3 regions of the Arthrobacter sp. 05N429 genome follow, and region 3 is predicted to be linked to each of the others. Evidence: predicted binding sites of a transcription regulator. Region 3 holds the regulator's gene; each other region holds the start of a gene.
What was found. Region 3 encodes LexA, which represses DNA repair genes until DNA is damaged. Its sites were predicted from a motif close to TCGAACANNTGTTCGA; they were not measured.
Positions count from the first base shown of each region.

Region 1: a site for LexA is predicted at 2,086-2,101, ahead of ruvA (Holliday junction branch migration protein RuvA). Genes of this name have one in related genera too.
Region 2: a site for LexA is predicted at 2,911-2,926, ahead of AC1DF4_RS08725 (LexA family protein). Genes of this name have one in related genera too.

Region 1 is NZ_JBFTMQ010000003.1:78,931-84,217, reverse strand. It holds gene yajC (preprotein translocase subunit YajC) at 1-45, opposite strand, end outside; gene ruvB (Holliday junction branch migration DNA helicase RuvB) at 281-1,393, opposite strand; gene ruvA (Holliday junction branch migration protein RuvA) at 1,386-2,033, opposite strand; gene ruvC (crossover junction endodeoxyribonuclease RuvC) at 2,139-2,717, opposite strand; gene AC1DF4_RS07345 (YebC/PmpR family DNA-binding transcriptional regulator) at 2,714-3,469, opposite strand; gene pdxT (pyridoxal 5'-phosphate synthase glutaminase subunit PdxT) at 3,473-4,174, opposite strand; gene AC1DF4_RS07335 (MurT ligase domain-containing protein) at 4,267-5,287, shown strand, end outside.
Region 2 is NZ_JBFTMQ010000003.1:387,094-392,380, reverse strand. It holds gene AC1DF4_RS08740 (AfsR/SARP family transcriptional regulator) at 1-435, shown strand, start outside; gene AC1DF4_RS08735 (dihydrofolate reductase family protein) at 452-1,069, opposite strand; gene AC1DF4_RS08730 (Y-family DNA polymerase) at 1,181-2,473, opposite strand; gene AC1DF4_RS08725 (LexA family protein) at 2,466-2,897, opposite strand; gene AC1DF4_RS08720 (class I SAM-dependent methyltransferase) at 4,218-4,922, shown strand; gene AC1DF4_RS08715 (SDR family NAD(P)-dependent oxidoreductase) at 4,980-5,287, shown strand, end outside.
Region 3 is NZ_JBFTMQ010000005.1:194,139-199,425, forward strand. It holds gene hflX (GTPase HflX) at 1-1,407, shown strand, start outside; gene AC1DF4_RS11690 (ATP-dependent DNA helicase) at 1,400-3,601, shown strand; gene lexA (transcriptional repressor LexA) at 3,744-4,493, opposite strand; gene AC1DF4_RS11700 (LysM peptidoglycan-binding domain-containing protein) at 4,835-5,269, shown strand.

The sequences.
Region 1 (5,287 bases), on a different contig from region 3:
CATGAAGACGAAGACGCCGAGCATGGCGAACAGCAGGATGGTCATGATGTCGATACCGCCGCCGGCCTGCGGCTGGGTCTGGGCAGAAATAAGTCCGAACACAGGGATAGTTCCGTTCTGTACTTGCGTAGCTGGTTTTACAGCAACGTCGGCTTCGCTTCGGACTGGCAGGCAATCATGCCGCGCCGACGGCGGCCAGGTGGTGGCCGCGCACAGAAACAAAGACCCGAACGTGCCGAGCGTCATACCAGTCTACAAGGGAAAACGTGCCGGAGCGGTGCTATTGACTATTACGGATCCATTCCGGATCAGCGTCCTGGCCCAGCCCGCCCGCAATGTCGGGCTCGTCGTCGGCGGCTTCGAAGAGCTCCAGCGGGTCCTGCGCGAACACTCCGGGCGGAACCGCGAAGCCGAGGTGCGTCCAGGCGGGGGCGAGGGCGATCCTCCCCCGCGGGGTTCGTCCCAGCAGCCCCTCGCGGACGAGGTACGGCTCGGCGACCGTTTCCACGGTTTCGGTCTCTTCACCGACGGCGATCGCCAGGGTGGACAGGCCCACCGGTCCGCCGCCGAATTTGGTGATGAGGGCTTCAAGGACGGCGCGGTCCAGCCGGTCGAGGCCGCGCTTATCCACTTCATACATGTCCAGCGCTGCGGAGGCGGCGCGGGCGTCGATCTGCTCGATCCCGTGCACCAGCGCCCAGTCCCGGACCCGGCGCAGGAGCCTGTTGGCGATGCGGGGCGTGCCGCGGGACCGCCCCGCGATTTCGCTGAACCCGGCAGAGTTGACCTTGAGGTCCAGGAGCCCGGCGGAGCGCCGGAGCACGAGTTCCAGTTCGGCCACGGAGTAGAACTCTAGGTGGCCGGTGAAGCCGAAGCGGTCCCGGAGCGGCCCGGGCAGCAGGCCCGCGCGGGTCGTGGCACCGACCAGGGTGAACGGCGGAAGTTCCAGCGGGATGGCCGTGGCGCCGGCGCCCTTGCCCACGACAATGTCGACCCGGAAGTCTTCCATCGCCATGTAGAGCATTTCCTCGGCCGGCCGGGACATCCGGTGGATCTCATCGAGGAAAAGGACCTCGCCCTCGGAGAGGGAGGACAAGATGGCGGCCAGGTCACCGGCGTGCTGGATGGCGGGGCCGCTGCTGATCCGCAGCGGGGCGTTCATTTCGGCCGCAATGATCATGGACAGCGTCGTTTTGCCGAGCCCGGGCGGCCCGGAAAGCAAGACGTGGTCGGCGCTGCGGCCGCGCATGCGGGAAGCCTCCAGGACGAGGGAAAGCTGCTTGCGGACCCGGTGCTGGCCGACGAAGTCGTGCAGGTTCTTGGGCCGGAGCGCAGCCTCGATGACCCGCTCCTCCGGCTCCTCTCCCCCGCCGACGAGGGACGGCTCAGCCACGGGCGCCTATCCTGTTCCCGGCGCGGGCACCGTCCTGGCCCAGCCAGCGGAGGGTTGCCCGCAGGATCTCGGCGACGTTGCCCTTCTCGGCCAGCTCGGGGGAATCCGCCAGTGACTTGTCGATGCTGGACGTGGCGTCCTTCTCGGACCAGCCAAGGCTCGTCATGGCCGCGACGACCTGCGGCTTCCAAATTGCTTCGGCGGATGCGGCCGGAGCCGAGGTCCCGGCGGAGGTGCCGTGCGGCACCAGCTTGCCGGCCAGTTCCAGCACGATCCGCCCGGCAACCTTGGGGCCAATGCCGGGGACCTTGGTGAATGCCTTGCCGTCCCCGGAGTGGGCGGCGACGCGGATCGCTTCGGGCTCGTGCACGGCCAGGACCGCCAACGCGAGCCGGGGTCCGACGCCGCTGACGCTGAGGAGGACGTCGAAGACCTCGCGTTCGTCGTCGCTGCCGAACCCGAACAGAGTGAGGGAGTCCTCGCGCACGATCAGGGAGGTGAAGAGCTTCCCTTCCGCGCCGGCGCGGAGCCGGCCGAGGGTCTGCGGTGTGGCGTTCACGCTCATGCCGGCGCCGTTGAGGTCGATCACGGCGGAGGACAGGCCGACGTGCGCTACGGTTCCGCGGAGAAAACTGATCAAAGCCGGGCTCCTGAAATTTCAGCTGAAAATAAAACCGGGAGGACCCGGCTATCCGAACATATCTACGAATACCCTACCAAGCCATCCGGCGGCACCGCGGGACATTCAGCGTGAACGGCGCGCTTTGGCTTCCGCGTCCGCCCAGGCCCGCTGGGCGGGGGTCAGCGACTGGCTTCCGGGTCCGGTGGTGGAGACTGCGGCGCCGCTGCCGGCCCGCCACGCATGCGTGATAGCCAGGGCCAGGGCGTCGGCGGCGTCGGCCGGCCGCGGCGGGGCATTGAGCCGAAGGATCTTGGTGACCAGCTTGGTGACGGCGTCCTTGTTGGAGGTTCCGCTGCCGGTGACGGCGGCCTTGACTTCGGAGGGGGTGTGCAGCGCCACGGGGATGCCGCGGCGCGCGGCGGCGGCGATCACTACGCCGGATGCCTGGGCAACGCCCATCACGGTGCTGACGTTGAGCTGCGAGAAGACGCGTTCGACGGCGAGAACGTGCGGTTCGTACTGGTCCAGCCACTCGTCGATGGAGGTGGCGATGACCAGCAGGCGCTGGTCCAGGCTTTCCTCCGGTGATGTGCCGACGACGCCGAACGCCACCATCGTGGCGCGGCGGTTCTTCTCGACGTCCACGACGCCGATCCCGCAGCGGGTGAGGCCCGGATCGACGCCGAGGACGCGAAGGGTCACTCCGCTTCCAGTGCGGCCTGCACTTCGTCGCTGAGGTCGGCGTTGCTGTAGACGTTCTGGACGTCGTCGAGCTCCTCGAGGGCGTCTACGAGCTTCATGAACTTCTTGGCGGCGTCGAGGTCCAGCGGCACTTCCATGGACGGCACAAACTCGGCCTCGTCGGTGTCGTACTCCATGCCGGCTTCCTTGAGCGCATCGCGGATGGCCTGCAGGTCGGTCGGCTCGGAGTGGATCTCGAAGCTGTCACCGTTGTCCTTGACTTCCTCGGCGCCGGCGTCGAGCACGGCCATCAGGACGTCGTCCTCGCTCAGTCCGTTCTTCGGCAGGGAGACAACGCCCTTGCGGGAGAAGAGGTAGCTGACCGAACCGGGATCGGCGATGGTGCCGCCGTTACGGGAGATGGCGAGGCGCACTTCGGAGGCCGCCCGGTTCTTGTTGTCCGTCAGGCATTCGATCAGCAGCGCCGAGCCCTGCGGCCCGCGGCATTCGTACATGATCTCGGTGTAGTCCACGACTTCGCCGGTGAGGCCGGCACCGCGCTTGATGGCGCGGTCGATGTTGTCAGCGGGGACCGAGGTCTTCTTGGCCTTCGTGACGGCGAGTTCCAGGCTCGGGTTGCCGGCAAGGTCCGGGCCGCCCATGCGTGCGGCGACTTCGATGTTCTTGATCAGCTTGGCGAACGACTTGGCGCGGCGGCTATCGAGGATGGCCTTTTTGTGCTTGGTCGTCGCCCATTTGGAGTGGCCTGACATGCTTTACGCTTCCCCTCTGATCATTCGGATAAACAATTCGTGCACGCGCTTCTCCCCCGTCACTTCCGGGTGGAAGGAGGTGGCCAGCAGCTTGCCGGAACGCACAGCAACAATTCTAGCCGTCCCGGCCAGCGCCTCGGGGTGAGATGTCCTGGAGGGCTCCACTTCGGCGAGGACCTCCACGCCGTCGCCGACGCGTTCCACCCATGGTCCGCGGATGAAGACCGCGTGGACAGGAGCCACGCCGTTTTCGGTGGCGCTGAAGTCGAGGCCCTTAAAGTCCAGATCCGTCTCGAAGGATTCGCGCTGCCGGCCAAAGGCGTTCCGGCGCACCGTGATGTCGAGGCCGCCAAACGTCTGCTGCGGGTTGCCGGCAAGGTCCTTCGCGGGGTCGGCGATCTCATCCGCCAGCAGGATCATCCCGGCGCAGGAGCCGTAGACCGGCAGCCCGTCCTGGATTCGCCGGCGCAGCGGGTCGCGGAGTCCGAAGGCCCGGGACAGCTTGTCGATAGTGGTCGATTCGCCGCCGGGAATGATGAGGCCGTCGAGGCCGTCGAGTTCAGCAGGCCGGCGGACGCCGATGCCCGTGGCACCGGCGGCTTCCACCGCATGCAGGTGTTCGCGGAAGTCGCCCTGGAGAGCCAGGACGCCGATCCGCAGCCCTGTTCCCACGCGGGAGGAAGGCTCGGAAGAGGGGTTGGTCATCCGAACAGCATAGTGCTCGACGCCCCGCACCGGGGCATGCGGCGCCGCCTCCCGGCGGGCTTCCATGCCGCCGCTGGGATATATTACAAAGCATGTTTTACTTCAGCGTTCCGCTCGGCAAGTTCGTTCGCCGGGTCTCCCGGCTCAGGGGCGGAGGCTCTGCCCTTCCCGGGCTCGTCGTCGAAAAAATCGACCCCGGCTTCATGCGCAGGACGCTGTCCACGCTGCCGCACGGCGTCGCCGTCGTAAGCGGCACGAACGGCAAGACGACCACCACAAAGATGGTGGTGGAGCTGCTTGAGAGCCAGGGCCTAAAGGTCTTCACCAACCGCACCGGCAGCAACTTCACCCGCGGTGTGGCCGCTGCGCTGCTCGGCGAGGTGGACTGGCGGGGGCGGCTGGACGCCGACGTCGCCGTGCTGGAACTGGACGAGGCCCACGCGGTGCATTTCGTCAACCAGGTGCCGCCGCGCTACTGCCTGCTGCTCAACGTCCTGCGTGACCAGCTGGACCGTTTTGGCGAGATCGACAAGACGGCGCAGCTGCTGCAGCACATCGCCGCCAAGACCACGGGAACCGTCGTGCTGAACCGGGAGGACCCCCGCGTCGCCCGGATCGCGCAAACCCTCGACGGGCCCGAAGTCCTTTACTTCGGCCTCGATGACTCGCTGCTGAGCACCTTCCCGAACGACGACGAGATGCGGGCCGCCCCCGGCAGCCCGGTGCCGCCGGCGCCGCCCAAGCCGCACGCCGACGTCGTGCTCCGCCGGGTGGGTGCGGCGGACGCGGACTTTGAGTACGACGGCGTCACGGCGACGACGGCGATGAAGCTCCGCGGGGTCTACAACATCTTCAACGCCGCTGCCGCGCTGACCCTGGCCCGGGCCATTGCGGTCCGGGACTCTGTCCCTGGAAAAACGGTCCTGGCGGACAACGAAGGGCTGCTGAAGGCCCTGGCGCAGGTGGCGCCGGCGTTCGGCCGCGGTGAGAGCCTCGTCGTCGACGGCCTGCCGCTGGATCTGGTGCTGGTGAAGAACCCCAGCGGCTTCCGGCTGGGGCTGAAGTCCTTCCCGGCGGCCGGGTACGCCACGATGGTCGCGATCAATGACAACT
Region 2 (5,287 bases), on a different contig from region 3:
GCCGCCCAGATTCTCGCCGCCGAGACCGCCGCTTTCCTCGACAAGCCACAGCTGGCCATTTCGCTCGCACAGGCGGCCATCCAGTCCGAACCGCTCAACGAACGTGCCTGGACCGTTCTTGTCTCGGGATATGAACAGGCCGGACTTCCCGTCGAAGGGCTGTCAGCCTACGAACGCTGCCGCCGGCTGTTCGACCGCGACCTGGGCTGCGCCCCGGGTCCGGCCTTGCAGGCTGCCCATTTGAGGCTGCTGCGGCAGCGCGCCGAGGGAAACACCGAGCTCTCGGAAGTCCTGGCGGCCCTGCTTTACCTGGGGGAACGGCTGCATGGCCCCAAGCGCACGCAGTTTGCCGCCGAGGAATCCCGGCGCATGCACGAGAATGCCGGCAGGGTCCTAGATTCCTTCCTTCAGCAGGCGCTTGCCGCCGCCGTCTGACTGGGCGTGCCTGGCCCTACTGGTCGCCGACGGACATATCGCCGACGCCGGGCGTGCCATCGGCGAGCGCGTAGCGCTGGAGCACCGCACCTATCGGTGAAGCGACCACCGGCTCGATGAGTCTGAGGTTTGTCGGGACCACCCCGTCGGCGAAGACCTTCTTTCCACTGCCGAGGAGGATCGGATAGACCCAGAGCGTGAGCCGGTCGAAGAGCCGCTCGGCGAGCAGGGTTTGTACGAAGTTGAGACTGCCGATGACGTGGATGTTGGTGTGCCGGTCGCGCAGTTCGCGAACGGCGGCGACGACCTCGGGGCCTAGCAGTGTGGAGCCGGCCCACTCGAGGTCCGGTGTCTGGCGTGAGGCCACGTATTTCGGGAGCCGGTTGAACAGCCGCGCGATGTCCCCGTCGGCGTGCGGCCAGTACGCGGCGAAGATGTCGTAGGTCCGGCGTCCCAGCAGCAATGCGTCCATCCCCGCCATTCCGGAGTCGATCTGCTCGCCGACCACCTTGTCTAAGAGCGGCGCCTGCCAGCCGCCGAACGCGAAACCGTTGTCAGGGTCCTCGTCCGGCCCGCCTGGCGCCTGCGCGACGCCGTCGAGCGTCGTGAACAGGTCGATATGGATAAGTCCCATGCCGTGCTCCTTCTGTGCCGCCCGTCGTCGCCCGGCGACGGAATCACTTCGAGGCTGACATACGTGCCCGGTATGAAGCAACGGGGTTTTCGACGCTGTCTTCGGAGGCAGTCACGCGGCTTTGACGACGGGGAGCTCGGCCCAGTGCGTCGTGTAGCGCGGAGACAGCATGTCGCGTCTCATGCTCCAATCAGGTCCGCCCCGGATTCCGGCGTAGCCCAGGCCGATCGACCCCCGCCCGTACCTTCGGCTGACCTTCTCCAGCAGCGGGCCGATGCCGCGTTCCTCGTGCGGATTCTCGAACATCGCCAGGGGCGCCTGGTTGCCGGTAGGGCGCAGATCGGTGACCATGATTCCCGCGCGGACGTACTTGACGCCGTCGTCAATCCGGGGGAGCAGGGCGTAGGCTGCCCTCGCCAGGAGGACGGGGTCGGCAGTGGGCATCGGCAACGGCACGCATACGGAGGGGTTCGAGCTGCTATCCGGGTTGTAGTACGACGTGGCGGCGAACGCCGTCAGCACCTTGGCCTGCAGCCCGTGGCGCGCCAGCCGGGCGCTGGCCTGCTGGCCGTAGACGCCGAGGACCTGGCGCAGTCCGGCGCCGGTGGTGATCGGGGCCGCGAAGGACCGGCTGAAGATGAGCTGGTCGCGGCCGGTTCGTTCCTCTTCCAGCGGGATGCACGGAGTCCCGTTGAGTTCCAGGACGGTCCGCATCAGCACCACCGAAAAGCGGTCCCTGATCCTGATGGGGTCCGCACGCGCGAGGTCCAGCACAGTGTGGATTCCCTGTGCGTTCAGCCGTTTGGTCAGCCGCGCGGCCACACCCCAGAGTTCGACCACGGACAGAGCCGCCATGAGCTTCTCGCGCTGGGCGGCGGGGACAGCGTCCCAGTGGCAGACGCCGTCGAACGCCGGATTGTGTTTCGCCCACTTGTTGGCGAGTTTCGCCAGGGTCTTGGTGCCGGCGATCCCGACGCAGACGGGGACGCCGACGTTCCGGCGCACCGCCGATTTCATGGTGTGGCCGAGGCACTGCAGTTCCTCCGGGCTGCCGTTGACGCCGAGGAAGGCCTCGTCGATGCTGTAAACCTCCAGCCAAGCGGAGTAGCGGCCGAGGAGCTCCATGACGCGGGCGCTGATGTCGCCGTAGAGCTCGTAGTTGCTGGAGCGCGCCACGAGCCCCCATTCCTTCGCCCGGGGGGCGAGCTTGAACCAGGGCTCTCCGAGGGGGATCCCGAGGGCCTTCGCTTCGGGGGAGCGGGTGACAGCACAACCGTCGTTGTTGGAGAGCACCACGAGCGGACGTCCCTCCAGGGAGGGGTCGAAAGCGCGTTCGGCGCTGGCGTAGAAGCAGTTCACGTCAACCAGGGCGATGCTGCCCCGGCCGGTCGCAGCACTAGACATGGTGCAGGCAGCGGGTAGCGACGCCCCAGACGACAAGGTCCGCCAGCGCCGGAACCCTGATGTCCGGGTAGCGGGGGTTGTCGGCCTGCAGCACTACACCCGAGGCCGTGATCCGCAGCCTCTTGACCGTGAGCTCGCCGTCAAGGACCGCGACGACGACGCAGCCGTCGCGGGGCTCGAGCGCGCGGTTTACGATCAGCTCGTCGCCGTCGCTGATCCCGGCGCCCTCCATGGAGTCCCCGGACACCCTGACGACGTAGGTGCTGGTGATGTCCTTGATGAGGTGTTCGTTGAGGTCGATGCGGCCGTCAAAGTAGTCCTGGGCCGGAGAAGGGTAGCCTGCGGCCACCGGCACTGGCGAGATCAGGACGGACAGAAGAGAAGTGCCCGCGTCTATCACGCGGGGCCCAATGATTACGCCCACAACACACCTTTATTCGAATATATGTTCGATACATCCAGTGTAGCCCCGGGCGCTGACAATGAGCAGACCATGGATCCGGTCTGCCGAGCGTGGGCCAGCCGCGGGCAGCTGGGCGCCTGGTGTGGGGGACTCCCGCAGCGTCGCCGCGGCGGCCAGGACTGCGGCGGCGCCCTTAGTCCAGGGCCGGCCGTTGCGGCCTGAGGATCTGCAGGTACTAAACAGAACGTTGAAGGGGCAGAAATTTGATGGCCCGATCAGTAGGGTGACTACATGGATGAAACGCCGCGATTCCGTTCACCGCAATGGTGGCCTTGGGCCGTCGCGATCCTCCTCTTGATCACCGTGAACATTACGCTTCTGGGGTATAAACGGGGCGAGTGCGTCGACTACACAATCGAGTCTGGCGCTACGAGCATGTGTACTAGCGGCCCCGCGCTCAGCATGGATGGCACGTGGATTTTGTCGGCGGTGAGCGTGGTCGCCGTCGTCTACTTCGCGGGGCGCCTCGTGCATGCAGTTAGAGCCCGCAGGGACTAACCGGACACGGACAAGGTAACGAACACGCTGAAATAGCGCGGGCCCACATCAAAGCCGAACGATGCCGGGCTAAACCGTTCGGCTGCGCAGGTTTGTCCCAATAAGAAAGTAATGAGCGCCGCTACCTCCGTGCGCGCCGGAGCTGAGCGGGTGGACATGGCCCAAACTTGAAGGGCCATTCGTTCAAAAGCTACTCCGCAAGTTACCGATATTCTTTGCCCGTCAGGGGTTCGAATACTGCCGCTCTGGTGGCCTGGTCCCAAGGAGCACGAGAGAGATCGCTGCGATCAGAGCCATGAGCCCTCCGGCGATGAGTCCAAGCATCACGCCTGGGGGCGTGTACGCCAGCACGTTCAGAGCGATAAACGCTGACAAGAAGATGGCAACTACTCTCTCCACTGCGGAGGGGAAGATCCATACCTGCGCGAACACGGACAAGAGCAGCAAGATGCGAAGTCCCGCAGTCAGCGCGAACGAGGTTCTACGAGTCATCTCTGCCTCCTGTCGCTGCTTGGCTGCCGGGAAAAGTCACTGCCGTCCCATCACATTACCGACGCCTTGGCCCTGATACACCAGCTCTATCTGTGTTTTGGCCCCGCGTTCAGCAACCCTTCGGTGAGTCAACCATGCCAAATTCATGTTTGTCGCTGGATGCCGCTTTCGGCGAGCGAGAGATATTCGTCAAAGAGGAAATTCACCGACAGTTCCATGGGAGGGCGCCTCTTGCTTGCTAGGGTCAAGCCTGTTGTCCGGCCCGTGAGAATCCGCCTGAAGGGAAAAGACATGAAATCCGACCATTATGACGATTTCGCCGGGAACTACTCGGCTGAAAATGAGGCCAGCCTCCTCAACGCCTACTACGAGCGGCCGGCGATGATAGGCCTTGCCGGCGACGTGTCAGGTCGCCGGGTCCTGGACGCAGGGTGCGGCTCCGGGCCCCTGTCCGCGGCGCTGAGCGCCAAGGGCGCGATCATGACCGGCTTCGATTCCAGTCCTGCGATGCTGGAATTGGCAAGACAGCGTTTGGGCACGGCCGCGGACCTGCACGTGGCCGACCTCAGCAAGCCGCTGCCTTTCGCCGATGGTTCCTTCGACGACGTCGTCTCGTCCTTGGTGCTGCACTATCTGGAAGACTGGTCGGCGCCTCTCGCCGAACTGCGGCGCGTGCTGAAGCCGGGCGGTCGCCTGATCCTGTCGGTCAACCACCCCACGGTCAGCGTGGTCAACTATCCAACCGAGGACTACTTCGCCATCCGCCAGTACTCGGAAGATTACGAGTTCGATGGCGAGCCTGCGGTCCTGACCTTCTGGCACCGGCCCCTTCATGCGATGATCAGCGCCTTCACGTCGACGGGATACCGCGTAGCCGCCGTGAGCGAACCAGAGCCATCTCCAGACACACCGCACGACCTCCTTCCGCCGCGCATCCTCAACGGCGAGAGGACAGCGTTCCTGTCCTTCATCTTCTTCGTCCTCGAAGCAAACTGAGTCCACACTCGAACCGCCAACGAACGAAGTGCCCCGCAATGCGGCTAGCCTGAGCGGATGAAGAAGCTGGTTGTCGTTACAGGCGCTAACCGAGGTCTGGGGCTCGCCTTGGTGAAGGAGTTTGCGGAGTCCGGCTGGAGCGTCGTCGCCGTCGCGCGGTCACCCCGGCCCCCGAACACGGGCGCCTACCCGCGGGACGTCGTAACAGTCCGGCAGGATGTTCGATCGGACATTGCTGCAGAACTTCTCGAAATCCTGGACGGCCGCCCTGTCGACTTACTGATCAATAACGCGGCGCAGGGGGCACCCCATGATGACCTCGGGTCGATTCCCCCAGAGGGCATCTTGAACGCAGTTGATGTCAA
Region 3 (5,287 bases):
ATCTCCCGGCTGGACGAGGAGCACAGCACCTACGACGGCGACCAGCAGGACCTCGAGGAACGGCACGCCCTGCGCCGCACCGCCGGGCTGTCTACCGAGCTCGAAGACGTCACCGAAGTCGAATACCGTCAGCTGCGGCTCGAGCGAGTCGTGCTGGCCGGCCTCTGGACTGAAGGCACCCTTGCCGACGCCGAGAACTCCCTCCGCGAACTCGCCGCCCTCGCCGAGACCGCCGGCTCGGAAGTCCTCGACGGTATTGTCCAACGCCGCCAAAAGCCCGATCCGGGCACCTTCCTCGGCTCCGGCAAGGCCCAGGAACTCAAGGACATCGTGATGTCCACCGGCGCGGACACCGTCGTCGTCGACGCCGAACTGGCGCCGTCCCAGCGTCGCAGCCTCGAAGACATCGTCAAGGTCAAGGTCATCGACCGCACAGCCCTGATCCTGGACATCTTTGCCCAGCACGCCAAGAGCCGCGAGGGCAAGGCCCAGGTGGAACTGGCCCAGCTCGAATACCTGCTCCCGCGCCTGCGCGGCTGGGGTGACTCGATGTCCCGCCAGGCCGGTGGCCAGGTGGGCGGTGCCGGTGCGGGTATGGGATCGCGTGGTCCCGGTGAAACCAAGATCGAACTGGACCGCCGCCGGATCCGCACCCGGATGGCCAAGCTGCGGCGTGAAATCGCCGCGATGAAGCCGGCCCGGGAGACTAAGCGCGCCAACCGCCGTCGTAATTCCGTGCCGTCCGTGGCGATCGCCGGGTACACCAACGCCGGCAAGTCCTCGCTCCTGAACCGGCTGACCGACGCCGGTGTCCTGGTGGAGAACGCCCTGTTCGCCACCCTGGACCCGACGGTCCGCAAGGCCGAAACCTCGGACGGGCTGGGCTACACCCTTGCCGACACCGTGGGCTTCGTCCGGTCGCTGCCCACCCAGCTCGTGGAGGCTTTCCGCTCCACCCTGGAGGAAGTCGCCGATGCGGACCTGATCCTGCACGTCGTGGACGTCTCGCACCCGGATCCGGAAGGCCAGATCGCCGCCGTCCGCAAGGTGTTCAGCGAAGTCGACGCCCGCAAGGTGCCCGAAATCATCGTCCTGAACAAGGCCGACGCCGCGGATCCTTTCGTGATCGAACGGCTCAAGCAGCGCGAACCGCGCCACGTGGTGGTGTCGGCACGCACCGGCGCAGGCATCCCGGAGCTGCTCAAGGCCATCAGCGAAGGCATTCCGCGGCCCAGCGTGAAGCTGGAGCTGATGATCCCGTACAACCGCGGGGACCTGCTCAGCAAGCTGCATGAGACCGACGCCGAGATCCTCAGCCTTGAGCACGAGGAAGCGGGCACCCGCGCCGTCGTGATGGTGCGCGAGGGATTTGCCGCTGAACTGGATTCGTTCATCAGCAATGACTGAGGCAGCGGTGACCGGGGCGGACACAGGCACGGGCGACCCGGCGGGGGACCCGGTAGCGGGGCACACCGCAACAGAAGACATAGCAACAGAGGGCACTGCAACAGAAGGCACAGCGGAGACTGAATCCGCCGGACAACCCTCGGCACGTTCGGGCGGCAGGACCGGCGGGGAGTTCGTCATCGAACTCCTCGACCGGGCCGTGTCCGGCATGGGCGGCCAGAGCCGCGACGGCCAGCACGAAATGGCCCGGCAGGTGGCGCAGGCTATTGACAGCGGCGACCACCTGCTCGTCCAGGCCGGCACCGGCACCGGCAAGTCCCTTGCCTACCTGATTCCGCTGATCGCCCATTCGCTCGTCAGCGACAAGCCCACCCTGGTCTCCACCGCGACCCTGGCCCTGCAGACCCAGATCGTGGGCCGCGACCTGCCCCGGCTGCTGAAGACCATCACCCCGGCGCTCGACCGGCCCGTCAAGGTCGCCCTCGTCAAGGGCCGGTCCAACTATGTGTGCCGCCACAAGCTCGAAGGCGGCTTCCCCTCGGAAGAACCGTCGGAGGGCCAGCTCTTCTCGCTCGGCGAGGACACCTCCGTGCCGCACTTCGCCGCGGCCATGGGCGGGCCGTCCTCCCAGCTCGGCAAGGAGGTCGTCCGGCTGCGCGAGTGGGCCGAGGACACCGTGACTGGGGACCGCGACGAGCTCCTGCCCGGCGTAACGGACCGCGCGTGGCGGCAGGTCTCCGTCACCTCCATGGAGTGCCTCGGCGCGCAGAAGTGCCCCCTGGCAGCCGAATGCTTCAGCGAACTGGCCCGGCAGAACGCCGCGGACGCCGACGTCGTGGTCACCAACCACGCGATGCTGGCCGTCAGCGCCTTCGAGGGCCTCGCCGTCCTGCCCGAATACGACGTCGTGGTGGTCGATGAAGCCCACGAGCTCCAGGACCGCGTGACCGGCGCCGTGTCCGGCCAGCTTTCTGTCGCCATGGTGCACGCCGCCGCGTCCGGGGCGCGGAAGCACGCCGGCATCACCGTGGACGCATTGAACAACGCCGCATCCAACCTCGAACTTGCCATTGAGGGCGTTCCCAGCGGGCTAATGCCCAACGGCCTCAACAGCGAACAGCTGGACTGCGTGGACCAGCTGCGGGACGCCTGCCGCGCCGCGCTTTCGGATTCCAAAGGGGACAGCGCGAACACGGCCGACGGCGGCCGCCAGCTCGCGCGCTCACGGCTCATGGTGATCCTGGAACTCTGTGAACGGCTGCTGGCAGCACGCGAGAACCGCGAAGTGGTCTGGTTTTCCCGCAACAGCACCTTTGACCCGCAGCAGGGGTACTCCCAGCCGGACGAGTCCGCCCCGGCCTTGGTCAATATCGCCCCGCTCAGTGTTGCCGGACGGCTCCGGGAGGGTCTGTTCGCGGACCACACCGTCATCCTGACCTCGGCCACCCTGGCGATCGGGTCCGCTTTTGAACCGGCTGCCGGCGGCCTCGGTCTGGTGGGTCCTGGCGCCCCGAGCTGGACCGGCGTCGACGTCGGCTCGCCCTTCGAATACCCCAAGCAGGGCATCCTCTACGTTGCCAAGCACCTGCCCAAGCCCGGCCGGGGCACGTCCCCGGAGGCACTCGACGAGCTCGAGAAGCTGATCCGGGCCTCCGGCGGCGGGGCCCTGTGCCTGTTCTCGTCGCGGCGCGCCGCCGAGGACGCTGCCGAGGCACTCCGGCCACGGCTGGACATGAGCATCCTCTGCCAGGGGGATTCCACCATGACGGCGCTGGTGAAGCAGTTCGCCGACGAGCCGGACACCTGCCTCTTCGGCACCATGTCCCTGTGGCAGGGTGTCGACGTGCCGGGGACCTCCTGCCGCCTCGTGGTGATCGACCGGATCCCGTTCCCTCGGCCCGACGATCCCCTGATGACGGCGCGGTCCCGGGCGGTGGCCCAGGCCGGCGGCAACGGCTTCATGAGTGTTTCCGCGACCCACGCTGCCATCCGTCTCGCCCAAGGCGCCGGCAGGCTGATCCGCACCACGACGGACAAGGGAGTGGTGGCTGTGCTGGACTCGCGGCTGTCCACCGAAAGGTACGGGGGATTCCTCCGCGCCGCCCTGCCGCCGTTCTGGCCCACCACGGACCCCGCCATCGCCGTCGCCGCACTTGAGCGGCTCGCGAAGGAATCAGGGCAGCCCGCCACGTAGCCCCGCCGGGTTGGATTCCTGCCGCCCGGGTGCCAGTAACTGGGCGGAAACGCGAAAGGCCCCGTCCGGCGTGAACTGGTCAACGCCGGCGGGGCCCTGTTCGCAGGGACTGGGCAGCTCTGAGCTACTGGGAGGCTGTGTCCTAGAGGGAGCGCAGCACCGAGACAACTTTGCCCATGATGACGGCATGATCGCCGAGAATGGGCTCGTACTGGGTATTCTGCGGCAGCAGCCAGGTGTGGCCGTCACGCTGGCGGAAGGTTTTTACTGTTGCCTCGTCATCCAGCAGGGCGGCCACAATGTCACCGTTGACAGCATCGCCCTGCCTGCGCACCACCACCCAGTCACCGTCGCAGATGGCCGCATCGATCATCGAGTCACCGGCAACCTTGAGCATAAAGAGCTCGCCGTGGCCCACCAGCTGGCGGGGCAGGGGCATAACGTCCTCAACCACCTGGTCGGCCAGGATCGGTCCGCCGGCGGCGATCCGGCCCACCAGCGGCACCATGGCGGTATCCGTGGCACTGGCCAGCTCCGAAACAGACAAGCCGCCGACACTGCGCAGGCCGCTGGACTTCTCGGCGCCTGAAATCTTCGCGGTTCCCTCATCGAGGGTCAACGGCATCAGCACTTCCATGGCCCGGGGGCGCTTGGGATCGCGCCGCAAGTAGCCGAGCTTCTCGAGCTGCGAAAGCTGGTGGGTCACGCTGGAAAGGCTCGCGAGGCCGACCGTGTCGCCGATTTCGCGCATGGACGGCGGGTACCCGTTGTCCGTCACGGAGCGCTGGATGGTCTCCAGAATCTTTTTTTGCCGGACGGTAAGGCTCTTGGGTGGCCGGGCTGCCTGCGGGCTCCGCGGGGTGGCCCTGCCGCCAGTGGCTTGTGCTGCCATGTTCGCCAACGCCTTTCCGTTCCGCCCGGCCGCTGTGGCTGCAGCTGCCGGGAACTTCCGGCCTGAAATGTCAGACCCTGCTGATCAACTGCAGAAGTGGTTGTTCTTTGACTCAAACGTAGGCCAGCCACACAGCTTTTTCAAACATTTGTTCTAGCGAGTCTCGACAATGTTCGTCAATAAGTGCTAAAACAGAACAAGCAAGATTCGAATATGTGTTCTAGTTTGGCGAAGCTCAGTTAGAACAAGTCATTCGTCTCTTTGTTCGAAGGTCAGGCCGGTTGGCGGCGGGTACGTGGAGTACGCCGGGCGGCACAGTATGGTCCAGGAGGGCTCAGTTCATGTCAGCATCAAGCGCGTTTCACGACACTTTCGGCCGCGACGCATTCGGCGACTACGGCCGGCCCGGCAGCGGGACGTCCGGCCAGCCCGGCCCCAGCGGTCGTGCCGAACAGGCAAAGCAGGCGCCGCTGAGGCTCACCCGGCGGGGGCGCTTTGTCTTCATTGGGGTGCCGCTCATCCTGCTGGCCGCGCTGGTTCTCTCTTTCAGCGGATTCCTCAACGCCCCGGCAAAGGCGGCGGACTCTGCCGCCGAGCTGTCGCTGACACCCACAGTCTCGGTAACGGTGCAGCCCGGCGAATCCTTGTGGGCCATCGCCGAGGCTGTGGCGCCTGAACGCGATCCCCGCGACGTCGTCGCCGACATCATCCAGCTGAACAACCTCGAGGCCGCCCGCGTCGTGCCCGGCCAGGCACTCTTCGTCCCGTCCAACTAGTTCTTTCCGTCCAGGTAG